DNA from 3 places in the Micromonospora sp. WMMD975 genome. Region 2 is predicted to be linked to each of the others. Evidence: riboswitches for the same ligand, from Rfam matches in the RefSeq annotation. Region 2 holds a riboswitch; each other region holds the start of a gene.
What was found. A riboswitch is a leader RNA that binds a small molecule or an ion and turns the genes downstream of it on or off. The one in region 2 is predicted to bind cyclic di-AMP.
Positions count from the first base shown of each region.

Region 1: another riboswitch for cyclic di-AMP. It lies ahead of O7613_RS05120 (C39 family peptidase); the one in region 2 lies ahead of O7613_RS28595 (hypothetical protein).
Region 3: another riboswitch for cyclic di-AMP. It lies ahead of O7613_RS26245 (NlpC/P60 family protein); the one in region 2 lies ahead of O7613_RS28595 (hypothetical protein).

Region 1 covers NZ_CP120739.1:1,151,865-1,157,537, forward strand. The annotation lists gene O7613_RS05110 (hypothetical protein) at 1-205, shown strand, start outside; gene O7613_RS05115 (hypothetical protein) at 355-1,119, shown strand; cyclic di-AMP (ydaO/yuaA leader) riboswitch at 1,579-1,720, shown strand; gene O7613_RS05120 (C39 family peptidase) at 1,923-2,768, shown strand; gene O7613_RS05125 (hypothetical protein) at 2,823-3,380, opposite strand; gene O7613_RS05130 (alpha/beta hydrolase) at 4,492-5,268, shown strand; gene O7613_RS05135 (CDP-glycerol glycerophosphotransferase family protein) at 5,294-5,673, opposite strand, start outside.
Region 2 covers NZ_CP120739.1:6,348,196-6,353,868, reverse strand. The annotation lists gene O7613_RS28615 (heavy metal translocating P-type ATPase) at 1-1,555, opposite strand, end outside; gene O7613_RS28610 (heavy-metal-associated domain-containing protein) at 1,590-1,796, opposite strand; gene O7613_RS28605 (metal-sensitive transcriptional regulator) at 1,876-2,175, shown strand; gene O7613_RS28600 (YibE/F family protein) at 2,183-3,481, shown strand; cyclic di-AMP (ydaO/yuaA leader) riboswitch at 3,636-3,767, shown strand; gene O7613_RS28595 (hypothetical protein) at 3,771-4,796, shown strand; gene O7613_RS28590 (carbonic anhydrase) at 4,859-5,512, opposite strand.
Region 3 covers NZ_CP120739.1:5,884,544-5,890,216, forward strand. The annotation lists gene O7613_RS26235 (C40 family peptidase) at 1-717, shown strand, start outside; gene O7613_RS26240 (peptidoglycan recognition family protein) at 802-2,838, opposite strand; cyclic di-AMP (ydaO/yuaA leader) riboswitch at 3,072-3,207, shown strand; gene O7613_RS26245 (NlpC/P60 family protein) at 3,221-4,255, shown strand; gene dcd (dCTP deaminase) at 4,331-4,909, opposite strand; gene O7613_RS26255 (pyridoxamine 5'-phosphate oxidase family protein) at 4,988-5,578, shown strand.

The DNA.
Region 1 (5,673 bases), 1.6 Mb from region 2:
GTTCCGCGCCGATGCCGGCTCGACGTTGCGCGGCGATGCCGGCTCGCGGGCGGCGCACGACGCCGCCACCGAGCGGCAGACCGTCGCCACCGGCGTCCCGGCGCCCGAGCCGGAGGGCGATTCCGTACGCCCGGCCGGTCGGCGTCCGGTCCCGGCGGGTCCGCCGCCGGCACCGGCCGGCCCGCGGGCCCCGCCCGCCCGCTGACCCGCCCCGGGCCTGCCCCGTCGCCCACCCGAACCTCACCCGCACCCGCCCCTCGGCGGCCCGGTCGCGCCCGGATCCCGGTCGCGCCCCCCCGTCCCCGACCGGCCGTGCGGAATTCCCCGTCACCGTCTCCCGTGAGGTGCCCGCCGATGTCACAGACCGTTCTCCTCAACTTCCTCACCGAGGTCCCCGAGGCCGCCGCCATCTGGTCGGCCCTGACCGTGCTCGCCCTCGTCCTGCTCACCGTCCTGGTCGCCCGCCCCGAACGCGACGCCGTGACCGAGGCCGAACCCGACCCGGCAGACGTCGAGGCACTGCACCGGGCCGACCTGACCCGGTACGCCGACGAGGTGGCGGTGGCCGCCGCCGGAGCCGCCCAGACCGCCCGGCGTCGCCGCGAGCGGTGGCTGGTCGCCCAGGACGAGGCGGAGCGGGCCTGGGCGGCGTACGACGAGGCGGACTCGGCCGCCCGCCGCCTGGCCGGCACCGCCGCCCTGCCCGAACCACACACGCCTCGCACCCCGTCCGAGTACGCGGCGCGGGAACGCTGGCTCCGGCACGCCGCGATGGCGGCGCACTGGCGGGGCGACCTGACCGCCCGCCAGCTCGCCGACGTGCTGGCCGGCCGCAACGGGTGGGACCCCTGCCACCACCCGGCGACGCAGGAGATCGTGCTGGCCCGGACGGTCCGTGACGGCCGCCGAGCCGCCTGGGAGACGGCCGCCGAGCGGGAACGGCTGGCATGGCGGGACACCGAACTCGCCGCCGAGTCGGCCCGGACGCTCGCCGCCGAGGCGTACGCCGCCGCGACGGCGCTTCGGCCCGCGCCGGCGTTCCGGGCCTCGGCGGCGCTCCGTGTCCCGGTGCAGGCTCCGGTGCGTAGCGCCCGCTGGCGTCCGGCCCGCGTCGGCTGAGCGGTGGTATCGGCTGAGGGGTTGTCCCGGCTGAGCGGTGATACCGGTCGAGGGGCGGTCTCGGTCGAGCAGCGGTGGTCTCGGTTGGGGGCGGTCTCGGTTGAGCGGGGTGGACCTCGGCTGGAGCGGCGGTCTCGGTTGAGCGGGGTGGACCTCGGCTGGAGCGGCGGCCTCGACCGAATCGTTACCGAACGCGGTGAGCCGGGTCACCGGCCCGACGCGCCGGCGGAGCCGATGTCCCCGGTCGCCCCCGGCGACCGATTCTCCTCCCGCCGGACGTCCGGTTTCCGCCGGCCGGCGTCGACGGTGCCCCTTGTCCCATTGAGTCACGTCAGTGATCGGCTGCACCGAAATTGTAGTCGCCGAGCACGTTTCCGCAGGTGAGAGCGCTTGGCATGGGTCGTACCCATCGGTAGTGTCGGCGCGTCCGGTGCGGTTGTCGATCGCCGATGGCGTCGCCGTGCCGACCCGCCTAATCGTGCATACGAACCGGGGACCCACAGCAACACCGGGGTGAATCCGCGGAGCCCACGGCCCGCGGTAGGGCGTACTTCCCGCCCGAATCCGTCAGCTAACCCGGTCGGCGGCCACGGAAGGAGCTACCTCCTCGTGTCAACCAACCCCCGAACGTCCCCCCGCCTCCACGGCCTGCGGGGGCCGGCGCGCGCCTGAGGCGACGCGTACCCGACCCCTGATCCGCCCGGCGTCCCGGGCCATCACCCGCGGCCGTCCAGCCCGTCAGCGCGCGTGAGTCCCTCCGCGCGTAGGGCCGGCGTGTGCCGCCCACCCCCGTGGAGGAATCCGTGAAGCACCACCTGAAGCGTCAACTGCGGCGGCTCGCGACCGAGCGCCCGTACCAGATCATCGCCGGTTCGGCGGCGGCCCTCGTGCTGGCCGGCGGCGCCGGCGCCACCCTGACCGCCACCGACGGCGCCCCGGCTCAGCGGGACACCGCCGCCGTGGCGGACCTCGGCTCCCGCCTCAACGACGCCGCGACCCGGAGCGAGGCCAGGGTCGCCGTCCCGTCGCCCAGCGCCTCGCCGAGCGCGTCGCCCAAGCCCTCTCCCACGGCCTCGCCCGTGGCGAAGGTCGCGGCCAAGTCCGCCGACCCGGACACCACGCCGAAGGCCAAGCCGAAGCCACCGTCGAGCAAGGTGCTCGACTACGACTACCAGGCCCAGACCACCTACTACTACTGCGGTCCGGCCGCCGTGCGGAACGCGCTCAGCGCCGCCGGCATCGAGCGCAGCCAGGACACGCTGGCCGTCGCGCTCGGCACCACCGAGATGGGCACCAACTCGGCCGAGGACACCACCCGGGTGCTCAACCAGCAGGTCAAGGGCGACCCGTACCGGACCCGCATGATCGCCGGCGCAGCCACCCCCGGCCAGGTCGACCGGCTCCGGGCCGACGTCGTCAACGCGGTCAGCAACGGCCGGGCGGTCGTCTCGAACATCGTCGGCGACGCCACCGACACGAACGGCGGCTGGCACTCGTTCCCGGGCGGCCACTATGTCGCCGTGATCGGCTACAAGAACGACGGCCGGACGGTACGGATCGCCGACTCGGCCGACCCGTCGCTGCCGTCGTACTGGGTGGCCACGGCCGACCTGGCGAACTGGATGGCCACGCGCGGTTACTCCGCCTGACCCATTTATTGGTACGTGAAGGCCGGCACCCCGTTGGGTGCCGGCCTTCGTGCGTTAGCTGTTCCAGTGCTGGGTGACGAGGTCGGTGGCCTGGTTCTCCCACTGGGCGTAGGCGTCGGGGTAGGCGCTCACCTGGACGGTCTGCGCGGCCTCGGTCAGGGGCATGTCCTGCCAGCCGTCGACCTGCTTCAGGCCCTTGAGGAAGGCCAGGGTGGAGTATTCGGGGTTGGTGATCTGTTCCGGGCTGCCCCAACCGCTCGACGGGCGTTGCTGGAACAGGCCGAGGGAGTCGTGGTCGTTGGTGTCGCCGAGGTGGCCCAGGTTCTCCAGCTTGGATTCCTGGAGGCTGGTGGCGATGGAGATGATCGCGGCTCGTTCGGGCAGGCCGGCCTTCTTCGTCGCGGCGATGATCGCCTTGACGTTGGCGGTCTGCTCGTCGTTGAGGGTGATGCTCGACTGCTTGCCCTCGGCCTGCACCACGGCCGCAGCCGTGGCGGGCTTGCCGGTGTGGGTGGGGGTGTCGGCGTGGGCGGCGATCGGGCCGGCGAACACACCACCGGTGAACGCCAGACCAGCGATACCCAGGACGCTCTTGCGCAGGATCGTGTTCATCAGGGGGCTCCATTCCGGGGGTCGACACACGCACCGGGGGAGGGTGGCGCGCGGGCGAGCACCGTCAGGCGCTCAAAGTTTCGGGGGGATCCGGCGTGGTCCGCGGGGCAGGGGCCGCACCGCGGGGGCCGGGAGAATGTGTAACGACCGGCTACCCACCGTCATTCCCCGGGGGGCGTGTCGGCCGCGCGGGATCAGGGGCGCTGGCCTTCCTCGGTCGTTCACCGGGTTACAACGCCCGCACCCCCGCGACGATTCCGCCGCCAGAGTGCCACCCACCACCCCCGAACCGGACACCCCACCCACCCGGCCCCACACGGCGACCGGATTCCCGCACGCCCCTCAACACCCCCAGGCCCACCACGGCAACGCCACGGGTGCGCGCCCGAGACGGCCACAGCGCTCCCACCCACGCGCCGCCCCGGGCCACGACTGGAACGCTATGGACGTCTCAGCGCACCCGAGCGGGCCATAGCGTTCCACCCGCGCGCCGCCCCGGGCCACGACTGGAACGCTATGGACGTCTCGGCGCGCCCGAGCGGGCCATATCGTTCCACCCGCGCGCCGTTCAGGCGACGACTGGAACGCTGTGGACGTCTCAGCACGCCTGAGACGGCCATAGCGTTCCACCCGCGCTCCGCCCCGGGCCACGAGTGGAGTGCGCGACCGTCGGACCGGAGTCGGTCATAAGTGCGGCCCGGCACCGGCGGGGTGGCGCGCAGGGTGGGCGTCCAGCCGGCGTCGCCGCCGAGGTCCGGGCATGTTGCGTCGCGCGCGCGACGTCGGTGTCCGCTCTCGCGCACCGTGTCCGTCCGGTGGCAGACTGCGCCGTATGGGCGATGCGAGGGGGACCCGTCACCTGGTGCTCCTACACGGTATGGGGGCCACCGGCGAGGTGTGGTTGCCGTGGGCGCCACTGCTGGAGCGCCGCTGGCCAGGACGTTGGCTTGCCCCCGACCTGGCTGGACACGGCTGGTCGCCGCCGCTGCCTCCGAGGACTGCCACAGGCGGGGCCTCCTTTGCGCCGGCAGTCGCCGCTGCGGTGGGAGACGCCGACGGGGTCGTAACTGCGCCCGGTGTCGCCGCTGCGGCGGGAGACGCCGACGGGGTCGTGACCGCGCCCGGTGTCGCCGCTGCGGCGCGGGACGCCGACGGGGCCGTGACCGCGCCCGGTGCCGCCGCCGCGGCGGGAGACGCCGACGGGGTCGTGACCGCGCCCGGTGTCGCCGCCGCGCCGGCAGACGCCGACGCGGTAGCCAGTGCGCCCGGGGCTGCCGCCGATGAGGGCGCCACCGCGACCGGGTACTCCTTCGCGGCCCTGGCTCAGCGCGTCGTGGACGGGCTCGGGGCGGTCCGGCTCGGCCCGAACGACCGGCTGGTGCTGCTCGGGCACTCGCTCGGTGGCGTGGTGGCGCTGGCGCTGGCCGCGCGCCGGCGGGGCCTGCCGGTGGACGCGGTGGTCGGCCTCGGCATCAAGGTGGCCTGGTCGCCGGCCGAGCTGGCGAAGGCGGAGGAGTTGGCCGCCCGGCCGGTGACCTGGTTCGGCACCCGTGACGAGGCGGCCCGTCGTTACCTGCGGGTGTCCGGGCTCGCCGGGCTGTTCGCTCCGGACCATCCGGTGGTCGACGCGGGACTACGCCGGGGCGACGGGCGCTGGCGGTTGGCCATGGATCCGGCCGCGTTCGCGGTGGGGGCGCCTCGGCTGCCGGCCCTGCTCGCCGCCGTCGACGTGCCGGTGCTGCTGGCCCGGGGCGAGCGGGACCCGATGGTGACCGACGCGCAGCTCAAGGAGCTGGGCGTTCCGGTGGCCACGCTGCCGGGGCTGGGCCACAACGCGCACGTCGAGGATCCCGCGGCGGTGCTCGCGCTGCTCGACCCGTACCTCTAGGACCGGTTCGGGGGGACTGACCGGCCTACGGCGTGCGCGGCGCCGGGACGGCGAAGTCCGGCTCCAGCTCGCGCCGGGCGGCGGTGAGGAACGCCTCGGCGTAGCCGTCGGTGGGGAAGTCGCCCAGGTAGCGGGTCCGGGCGGCCCAGCGGTCGGCCGCCTTCGGGTCGGTGTCCAGCAGCGCGGTGAGCACCTCGTCCACGTTGGACATATCGCGGCGCAGCACGTAGCCGGAGCCGGCGAGGGGGAACCGCTCGACGAAGTGTGCGCCGTCGGCGCCGGTGTCGGTGACCGCGTACGGCTTGCCGGAGTAGAGCCAGTCGGAGATGACCCCGGAGACGTCGGAGACAAGCGCGTCGGCGCGGTTGACGCACTCGGTGAGCGTCAGCTCCCGGGTGGCTGCCG
Region 2 (5,673 bases):
CGTCGACGGTGCCGGTCACCCCGAGCCCTTCGACGTTGGCGAAGTCGACCGCGACCGACGGTCCGGCCTGGGCCGCCGCCTCGGCGACCGCCCGGGCGATCGGGTGCTCCGAGGCCGCCTCCAGCGCGCCGGCCAGCCGGAGCAGCTCGGCGGCGTCCTCGCCGGTGGCGGGCCGCACCTCGGCCAGCGCCATCCGGCCGGTGGTGACGGTGCCGGTCTTGTCCAGCACCACGGTGTCGACCCGCCGGGTGGACTCCAGCACCTCCGGCCCCTTGATCAGCACGCCGAGCTGCGCGCCGCGCCCGGTGCCGACCAGCAGCGCGGTCGGGGTGGCCAGGCCGAGCGCGCACGGACAGGCGATGATCAGGACGGCCACGGCGGCGGTGAACGCGGCGGTCGGCCCGGCGCCGGTGGCGAGCCACCAGCCGAGCGTGCCGGCGGCCAGGGCGATCACGATCGGCACGAAGACGCCGGAGATCCGGTCGGCGAGCCGCTGCACCGCGGCCTTGCCGGTCTGGGCCTGCTCCACCAGCCGGGCCATCTGGGCGAGCTGGGTGTCCCCGCCGATCCGGGTGGCCCGAACGACGAGCCGGCCGCCCGCGTTGATCGTGGCGCCGACCACCGTGTCGCCGGGGCCCACCTCGACCGGTACCGACTCACCGGTGAGCATGCTGGCGTCGACCGCCGAGGTGCCCTCCTCGACCACGCCGTCGGTGGCGATCTTCTCCCCGGGGCGCACCACGAACCGGTCGCCGACCACGAGCTGGTCGACCGGGAGCCGGACCTCCTGCCCGCCGCGTCGTACCGCCACGTCCTTCGCGCCCAGTTGGAGCAGGGCCCGCAGGGCGGAGCCGGCGGTGCGCTTGGCGCGGGCCTCGAAGTATCGACCGGCCAGGATGAAGACGGTCACCCCGGCGGCGGCCTCCAGATAGATGTTGCCGGCGCCGTCGCTCCGGGTGATGTCGAACCGGAACGGGTGGGTCATCCCCGGCATGCCGGCGTCGCCGAGGAAGAGCGCCCAGAGCGACCACCCGAACGCGGCGAGCGTGCCGAGCGAGACCAGGGTGTCCATGGTCGCTGCGCCGTGCCGCAGGTTGACGAGCGCGGCCCGGTGGAACGGCAGCCCACCCCAGACCACCACCGGCGCGGCAAGCGTCAGCGAGAGCCACTGCCAGTAGTCGAACTGCCAGGCCGGGACCATGGCCAGCACGATCACCGGCAGGGTCAGCACGGCGGAGACCCACAGTCGGGTACGCGGGCCGCGCAGCTCGTCCGCCGGCTCACCGGCCACGGTCTCGCGAGCCGGCGCGGGCGGCGGCGGCACCACGGCCGTGTAGCCGGTCTTCTCCACGGTCGCGATCAGGTCGGCCGGGGCGACCTCGTCGGCGTACCGGACGGTGGCCTTCTCGGTGGCGTAGTTCACCGTGGCCTCGACGCCGTCCATCCGGTTGAGCTTCTTCTCGATCCGGGCGGCGCAGGACGCGCAGGTCATCCCGCCGATGGCGAGTTCGATCTGATTCGGCGCGGTGGGCAGCGCCTTTCCCGTGGTGTTCATCGGTGCCTCCTCGGTTGCGCGGGTCCGTGGACCGTCACGCCCCGGCGAGGTCGTAGCCGGCCTCGTCCACGGCGGCGCGTACGGCGTCCGCGTCAAGCGGGCTCTGACTGGTGACGGTGACCCGGCCGGTGGCCAGGTCCACCTGGACGTCGGTGACGCCCGGCAGCGCGGTCAGCTCGGCGCTCACCGCGTTGACGCAGTGGCCGCAGGTCATGCCGTTGACCTGGTAGGTGGTGTCCATCTCGCCCTCCGATCCGATACCCCCCAGGGGTAGGAGTCGAACGTTAGCATACCCCCGAGGGGTACGCTATCCTCGGCGCATGACCACGCCGCCCACCCCGACCCGGGGCTACACCGCCAGCAAGGACCAGCTCCTCGCCCGGCTCCGGCGCGTCGAGGGCCAGGTCCGGGGCGTCGAGAAGATGGTCGAGGACGACCGCTACTGCATCGACGTGCTGACCCAGATCTCGGCCGTCCAGGCCGCGCTGGACAAGGTCGCCCTGGGCCTGCTCGACGGCCACGCCCGGCACTGCATGCACGAGGGCGCCGCCGAGGGCCGGGCCGACGAGATGGCGACCGAGATGATGGCCGCCGTGGGCCGTCTCATGAAGCGCGGCTGACCGGCCCGTGGGCGCCGACCACGGCCGTACCGTCCCCGCGCCGCCGCGCGTACGCCGAATCCTCGTCGCGACCGTGGTGCCGCTGTTCGTGCTCACCGTGGTCGCGGCGCTGGCGCTGTGGCCCCGGCACGGACCGGAGCCGACGGGCGGCGCGAACGTGCCGCGTCACCACGGCACGGTGACCCGGGTGGTGACCGAGCCCTGCCCGCCGACCCCGGAGGAGCCGGCGGGCACCGCCGGGCGGTGCGGCACCGTGACCGTCGCCGCGGAACAGGGTCCGGACGCCGGCCGGGAGGTCGAGACGCCGATCCCCGCCGGGCCGGGCGCGCCCCGGGTCGAGGTCGGTGACGAGGTGATCCTGGTCGAGCTGACCGACCCGGCCGATCCGGCGGCGACGACCTACCACATCGCCGAGCACCAGCGCGGCACGCCGCTGGTGTGGCTGGTGGCGCTCTTCGCCGCCGCGATCGTGGCGTTCGGCAGGTGGCGCGGGCTGGCCGCGCTGGGTGGCCTGGTGGCGAGCTTCGCCATCCTGCTCGGCTTCGTGCTGCCCGGGATCGGCGCCGGCCGGTCCCCGCTGCCGGTGGCGATCGTCGGCGCCGCCCTGATCATGTTCGTGGTGCTCTACCTGACGCACGGGATCAGCGCGCAGACGTCGGTGGCGGTGCTCGGCACGCTCGGCAGCCTGGTGGTCACCGGGGCGCTCGGCACGCTCGCCACGGCCGCCACCCACCTGACCGGCTTCGGCAGCGAGGACGCCACCACGCTGTCGATGTTCCAGGGCGACGTCGACCTGCACGGGCTGCTGCTGGCCGGCATCATCATCGGCTCACTCGGCGTGCTCGACGACGTCACGGTCACCCAGGCGGCAACCGTCACCGAGTTGGCGCGCGCCAACCCGGGGCTGTCCCGGCGGGCGCTCTACCGGGCGGCCACCCGGGTCGGCCGGGCGCACATCGCGTCCACGGTCAACACCATCGTGCTGGCCTACGCGGGCGCCTCACTGCCGCTGCTGCTCCTGCTGGTCGCCGACTCCCGCCCGGTGAGCGAGATCCTCACCAGTGAGTTCCTGGCCCAGGAGATCGTCCGAAGCGCGGTGGCCACCATCGGCCTGATCGCCGCCGTACCTCTGACCACCGCCCTCGCCGCGGTCGTCACCACCGCCGGGCGGCGCGGGCCGGACGACGACCCGGCGCCGCCCGCCCCGCGGTCGCCGCGGGAGCGGGACGAGGCGCTTGAGGCGCTCGGCGGGGCGCCCGCCGAACGTTGGCCCGGCGACCCGAGGAGTACGCAGGACGCATGGTGACACTCCGCAGCGTGACGGCCGGAATCAAACGCGATGCTGGTCACGCTGGGCAATGTCGAATTCTCGCGATTGGTCGGCTTCCGGACGTAGATCCCCGGTCGGGGTGTCGGGTAACCTCGCTGCCGGTCACCGCCGAAGGCACGCACCGGTGCCTGCGGTACCGCCGCCCAATCGCCTCCGGGCGAGCCGGGGAACCAGGTACATGGGGTGAATCCGCGCGAGCGGTAGGGGCCACTTCCGTCCCGAACCCGTCAGCTAACCCGGTCGGCGGCCGACGGAAGGGAACACTGTGACGGCACCCCTGCGCCGCTGGCTCACACCCGTGGTGGCCGTGCTCGCCTCGTGCGCCGTGCTGGCCGGGCCGACCCCGGCGACAGCCGCCCCGCACGCCGCCGCGCCCAGCCCCTCCGGGCACGCGGAGGACGACGACCCGCCGCTCATCACCGAGGCGATCGACTCCGCCAACCGGGCGTACCTCCAGGCCAAGACGAAGCTGACCACCTCGCAGAAACGCCAGAAGCTGCTGGCCGCCGAGGTGAGCGCGGCGGAGGCCGAGTTGGAGGCGCTCAGCCCGCAGGTCAACCAGATCGCGGCACAGTCCTATCGGACCGGTCGGATGGGCGCGATGGCGATGCTGCTGGAGAGCGACTCGCCCGACTCGTTCGTCAGGCGTGCCAACGCTCTGGACGAACTCAACCTCTTCAACGCGCAACGGCTCACCGCCATCAACGCCGCCAAGAACCGCGCCGCCCAGGCCAAGCTGGCCATCGACGCCGAGGTGCGCGAGCAGGAGAAGCAGACGAACGCGATGGCCCGGGAGCGGACCGAGGCGCAGAAGGCGCTGAAGCTCGTCGGCGGGCTGGGCTTCACCGGTGGTCTGGTCTCGGCCACGTCGCCGGTCGCCAAGGTCGGCCCCGGCCGCACCGCCGACGGCGGGTGGAAGTCGGAGTCGTGCAGCGAGAACGACCCGACCACCTCCGGCTGCGTCACGCCGCGCACGCTGCACGCCTACAAGGAGGTCAAGCGGGCCGGCTTCAACCGTTTCGTGGGCTGTTACCGCCCCGGCGGGCCGTGGGAGCACCCCAAGGGCAAGGCCTGCGACTGGTCGCTGCAGAAGAGTGGCTTCTCGCCGTGGCACAACAACGACACCCGCAGGTACGGCAACGAGGTGGCCGCGTTCCTCATCCGCAACGCCGACCGGCTGGGCATCTACTACGTGATCTGGAACCGGCAGATCTGGTTCCCGGCGACCGGTTGGAGTTCCTACAGCGGGCCGTCCAACCACACCGACCACGTGCACATGTCGCTGCTCTGACGCCACACACACGCGCGCGAAGGGGCCGCCCGCGGGCGGCCCCTTCCGTCTGTCCGGTGCGGTCAGCCGGCGAGTGCCGGATCCGCCGGCGCGGCCGGCGCGGGCAGCGGAGCCGGTGACTGCGCCACCGTCCGCACCTCGCCGCCGCTGAGCCGGTAGGACATGCCGACCACCGCGCACGCCCCGCCCGCCACCCGCCCGGCGAGGACCGTCGACCGGGCCAGCAGGGCCTCCACGGTCTGCGCGATGTGGACGTCGATGATGCCGTCGAGATCCTCGACCCCCTGCCGGGCGGCCCGGAGCAGGCTGGGCGAGACGGCGTCCACCACCGCGCCGAGGTGTCCGGCCGGGGCGGCGCCGGTGCGGACCGCCTCCCGGGCCGCCTGAACCGCGCCGCACGAGTCGTGACCGAGCACCACCACGAGCGGCGTGCCGAGCACGGTGACCGCGTACTCCACGCTGCCGAGCACCTCGGGACCGGCGGTGTGCCCGGCGGTACGTACCACGAAGAGGTCGCCGAGCCCACGGTCGAAGATGATCTCGGCGGCGAGTCGGGAGTCGGAGCAGCCGACGACCACCGCGAACGGGTGCTGGCCGTCGGCGACCGCGGCCCGGCGCCCGGCGTCCTGGTTCGGGTGCTGGGGCACACCGGTGACGAACCGGTGATTACCGGCCCGCAGTTCGGCGATCGCCTCGTCAGGAGTGGTCAGGCTCATTGCTGCTCACCTCGTGTTCGCGCGGAACGACCGGGCCGGCCGGCGGTGTCGGCCTCGCGACCCACCGTCACACGCGGCCGGAAGGCACGTCAAGATTTCGTGATACGCGTTTCATACGTCGCCGTCCCGGCCCGCACCGCGGTCGGAGCGCCCGAGCCGGG
Region 3 (5,673 bases), 460 kb from region 2:
CTGGCCTCGACGCTGGCGATGAACAAGGTCGGCGACATCGCCGCCCGCTACTACATGCGCGGCCCCTCGCAGGAGATGGGCGCGCTGCTGGTGAGCACCAAGCCGGGCACCCTGGCCGAGCAGCTCGTCATGCTCGACCGGGTCGCCGACGACCAGCGGAGGCAGATCGCCAGCGTGCTCGCGGCCCGCGACAAGTACAACGCGCAGAAGCAGAAGCTCGACCGGCTGATCGCGACCGAGCAGCAGCAGGAGGCCAAGCTGGCCTCGCAGAAGAAGCAGATCGACGCCGAGATCAAGCGGCTCACCGGGATGCTGCCGGTGACCTCGATCCGCCCGGCCGGCTGCCCGAAGATCGACGGCGTGGTGAGCAGCGCCGCGCGTACCGCCATCAAGACGGCGTGCGCCCAGGTCGGCGACCCGTACGTGTGGGGCGCCACCGGCCCGAACTCGTTCGACTGCTCCGGCCTGACGCAGTACGCCTACAAGGCGGCGGGCATCTCGCTCACCCACTTTACCGGCGCCCAGTGGAACGAGGGCCGCAAGGTTTCCCGCTCCGAGGCGAGGCCGGGTGACCTGGTCTTCTTCGGCGCCGACCTGCACCACGTCGGGCTCTATCTCGGCAACGGGGTGATGGTGCACGCGCCCCGGACCGGCAAACCGGTGCAGGTGTCGAGCATCAGCACCCAACCGCTCGCCGGCTTCGTCCGGGTCGGCTGAGCCGCACCCGAGGCATCGAGAAGGCCCCCGGTCCACTGGACCGGGGGCCTTCCTCGCGTCGGGATCTTTTCGCGCCGGGTTCCCCTACCGGGGCGCGCCGACCGGCGACGGCAGGATCAGCACGTCGTCGAGGTTCACGAACATGATCCGGTGGCCGAACTGGACCTGCACGTACCGGTTCTTGCCCCGGACCACGGTGCGGTCGCCGGGGGCCGAGCCGTCGAACGAGACCGCCCGGTAGTACTCGCCCGGCAGCACGCCGCCGACGGCGTACCGCTGGCCGGCCGCGAACGTGTACTGGAGCGGGGAGATGGCCTGGTACGGGATGGTGTCCGGGTAGGCGGCCTGCTCCGGGTAGGCGCGGCCGTACACCGGGACGGTGGCACGGCCGGGCCGTGGCGTCACCACGAAGCCGGTGGACCACTTGGCCGTGGGCGCCTTGGTGGGGTTGTGGAACCACGCCTTCTGGCCGAGATACCAGATTGCCGTCCAGTCACCCTGCCGGCCGGCCACCGCGTACGTCTGTCCGGCCGAGGCGCGGGCGCCGTGGTCGGAGATGTACATCGTGTCCGGTGTGCCGTCCGGGCGCAGCCCGAGGTCGTTGACGAGCGGGGCGTCCGCGCTCGGCGCGGTCCGCAGGAGCACCGCCGAGGAGCCGTGCGACGGGCAGGGCTCGGCCGGCGGGGTGGGCGTCGGGACGCCAGGCGGCTGCTGGTTGCAGCCGACGAACGCCGGCCGGTTGGTGGTGACGTCCGGGTCGATGGTGACCAGGCCGGTACGCGCGGTGCCGAGGGTCCGGAATGGTGCCTTCATCAGGTCGAAGTAGTGCGACCAGTCCCAGTAGGGGCCCGGGTCCCAGTGCATGCCGCCGACCGCCGCGGCGGTGATGCCGGGCACGTTGTCGTGACCGATGATGTGCTGCCGGTCCAGCGGGATGCCGAACTTCTGCGCCAGGTAGCGGACCAGCTTGGCCGAGCTGCGGTACATCGCCTCGGTGTACCAGGCGCCGTTTCCGGCGAAGCCCTCGTGCTCCAGGCCGATGGACTTGGCGTTGACGTACCAGTTGCCGGCGTGCCAGCCGACGTCCTTGGCCTTGATGTGCTGGGCGACGTAGCCGTCCGCCGAGCGCAGCGTGTAGTGCCAGCCGAGGTAGTCGGCGCGCTTCACCAGGTCGACGCTGGGGTCGAAGTAGCCCTCGGTGTCGTGGATGACGATGTATTCGATCTTCTGCTGCTTCGGCCGGTTGCCCAGGTCGTGGTTGCCGTAGTCGCCCGGGTCCGCGCTGAGCTGCTCGTACGGTGCGGGGATCCACTCGCAGGCCAGCCGCACCGGGCACTCCAGCCCGTCCGGCCGCTGCGCGTGGCGCAGCCCGAGCCGGCTGAGCACCCCGCGGTCCGGCCGGGCGGCGGTGGCGGCCATGGTGACCCGCTGCCCGTCGTCGGTGGTCCGGGTCGCGCCCTGGCCGAGCTGGTCGTAGACCTCGTCGGCGAAGGCCGCCGCCGCGTCCGAGGTGTCCGCGCCGGAGTAGCGGGCCACCGCGCCGTACCAGGCCGCCGCGTCGGTGCCGGCACCGACCGGCCCACCCAGTGCCTTCTGGTACGCGGCGAGCAGCGCCGCGCCACCACGGATGTTCGCGGCCGGATCGGTGCGCAGCTTCTGCGCGTCGAGGCCGGTGAGCGTCGCGGCGGCGTCGAGCGTCTGGAGCGAGGCGGTGGGCAGCGGCTTCTCCCGGGCCGGTGCGGCGGTCGTGGCCGGGTCGAGGGTGAGCGGGCGGGAGTCGTCGCCGCGCGGGTCCTCGTCCTCGCCGACGTGCGCGCTGCGGGGCAAGGCGAGGACGTGCGCGGCGTCGGTGAGGTGCATCGGGCCGTAGCCGCCGCTGGTGCTGGGCTGCCCCGGGTGGGCGTCCCAGCGGGACTCCAGGTAGGAGACGCCGAGCAGCACGTTCTGCGGCACGCCGTATTCGGCCGCCGCGGCGGCGTACTGCTTCTGCCTGTCGTCGTTGCTGGATAGGGTGTTCGGTGGCGCGGCGGTCACCGGGCCGGTGGTCGCCAGCGCGGTGGCTGTCGCCACGGCGGCGGCGAGCAGCATCCGTCCGGCCGACGGCGGGGGCGAGAGGTGCATCGAACCTCCTGGACAGGGATGGGGGTCACTGCGTCCCCACCCTCACTCCGCGCACCCGTGACGGTCAATACCTTTCCGCCGGATAATCTGATGTGAAAAAAAGCTTCACTCATGTCCGGGGTTGCCCATTCCGTACGGAGTGTCACGGCCGTTCGGGTTGCGGATCGATAACGGGGATCCCTACTCTGGCCAATTGTCGGCCCGTACGTTCACCGTCCAACCCGGCCGGTGACGGTCCGACACCGCCGAGTCGCCTCCGGGCGAATCGGGGACCCAGGTACCTGGGGTGAATCCGCAGCCACTGCGGTAGGGCGTCCCCCTTCCCGCCCGAACCCGTCAGCTAACCCGGTAGGCGGTCAGGAAGAAGGAGTACCGACGCCCGGTGGCACACCATGCCCCGCGGCCGTCGTCGAGCCGGTCGATCGACCGGTCCGCCGTCGCGCCGCGTTCCCGCTGGTCCCGCTTCACCACCACACTCGCCGCCCTGGTCGGCGCCGCGGTCGTCCTGACCGGAGGCGCGACGGCGGCCCACGCCGAACCCTCGGTCGCCGAGATCGAAGCCCGGATCGACCGCGACTGGAACAAGCTCGAACCCGTCATCGAGCAGGTCAACGCCGTACGCGAGCAGCTCGCGCTGCGACGCAAGCAGGCCGACGCGCTCGGTCGGCGGATCGCCCCACTCCAGGCCCGCGTGGACGCCGCGCTCGGCCAGGTCGGCGGGCTCGCCGCCGACGCGTACAAGGGCGACAACCTCTCGACCGTCAACGCCCTGCTGGGCAGCCGCTCGCCGGGCGAGCTGATGAGTGGCCTGGAGCTGCTCGACCGCTTCGCGCGCCACCAGCAGGAGCAGGTGCGCACCATCGCCGATCTGCGCGACGAGCTGGCGGCGAAGAAGAAGCCGCTGGACGAGATGGTCGCCGACCTGAGCCGTACCGAGGCCCAGCTCGCGGCGAAGAAGAAGCAGATCGACGCCGAGATCGCCAAGCTCCAGAAGCTGCGGCTCAAGGTGTACGGAAACGGTGGCGGTGGCAAGCTGCGCCCGGTGCCCTGCCCGGCCGGGTACCCGGGTGGCGCGGCCGGGGTGGCGGTCAAGTTCGCCTGCGCCCAGATCGGCAAGATCTATGTCTGGGGCGCCGCCGGCCCGGACCACTTCGACTGCTCGGGCCTGACCATGGCCGCCTGGGCCAAGGCCGGTGTCTCGCTGCCGCACAACGCCCGCCAGCAGCACAACGTCACGAAGCGGGTCAGCCGCGCCGAGTTGCGCGCCGGTGACCTGGTCTTCTACTACGCCGACCTGCACCACGTGGGGATGTACGTCGGCGACGGCTGGGTGGTGCACGCCTCCCAGTCCGGCAAGCCCATCACCATGAAGCGCGTGGACGACGGCGACATCAACAGCTACGGCCGCCCCACCTGAGGTGTAAGGAGGGGCCCCCGCTTAACGCATTCGGTATAGGCGGGGGCCCCTCTTAACAACCACGATCGGCTGGCGTCAGCGCGTCGGCCAGGTGCGCCAGCTCTGCCACGACCGGCTCGGCGTCGGGCCGCGCTGACCCTGGTAACGCGACCCGTAGACGGCCGAGCCGTACGGGTGCTCGGCCGGCGAGGAGAGCCGGAAGATGCAGAGCTGGCCGATCTTCATGCCCGGCCAGAGCGTGATCGGCAGATTCGCCACGTTCGACAGCTCCAGCGTGATGTGACCGGAGAAGCCCGGGTCGATGAACCCGGCGGTGGAGTGCGTCAGCAGGCCGAGCCGGCCCAGGCTGGACTTGCCCTCCAATCGGCCGGCGAGCTGCTCGCCCAACGAGATCACCTCGAGCGTGGAGGCGAGCACGAACTCACCCGGGTGCAGCACGAACGCCTGCCCCTCCGGCACCTCCACCATCGATGTCAGGTCGTCCTGCTGCGTCGACGGGTCGATGTGCGTGTAGAGGTGGTTGTTGAATACCCGGAACAGCCGGTCGAGGCGTACGTCGATGCTGGACGGCTGCACCAGTGTGGGCTCGAAGGGCTCCAGCGCGAGCGTGCCCGCCTTGATCTCGGAGACCAGGTCGCGGTCGGAGAGCAGCATCGGAACACCATAGCGACCGATGCGGGTGACCTGCGTGTCGGACTGCGCTGTCGTACAAGTGTTCGATAGGATGTCGGCATGGCTTCCTGGTCCGAATTCGCCGCCGACGAGCCCCGACTCGCCGCCGAGATCCGCCTTCTGATCCAGCAGTACGGGCCGGGCTTCGGCTATCTCGCCACGGTCCGCGCCGACGGCGGGCCCCGCGTGCACCCGGTCTCCCCACTGATCACCGACGACGGGCTGTGGTGCTTCGTCATCGACTCGCCCAAGCGCCGCGACCTCGAACGCGACGGCCGCTACGCGCTGCACTCGTTCCCGCCGGAGGAGAGCGACGACGAGGCGTACGTCGCGGGCCGCGCCCACCCGGTGACCGATCCGGGCACGGTGGCCCGGCTGGCCCGGGTCGGCCGGGCGGCGCCGCTCGGCGACTGGAAACTGTTCGAGTTCTCCGTCGACGTGGCGATGCTGACCCGGCGCGACCCGGCTGCCCGCCCCGGCACCGGCCGGCCGGAGATGCGGCTCTGGCTCGACCCGCGCGGCTCCGCGCCGGCTCTCGGTCACGAGCCGCTCGATCCGCGGCGGGCCACGCCGGCTCTCCGTGAGGGGCCGCTCGCCCCGGAGGGCCGGCGCGGCCGGCACGGCTTCGACACCCGTCGCCCAGCCGCCTGATCTCATCCGGTCGGCTCCGGCCGGCGGTCACATCCGGCTGCGCCGACCAGATCCGCGGGCCGAGGTGCCCTTCCGGCGTCCGAGCGGTCCGCAAA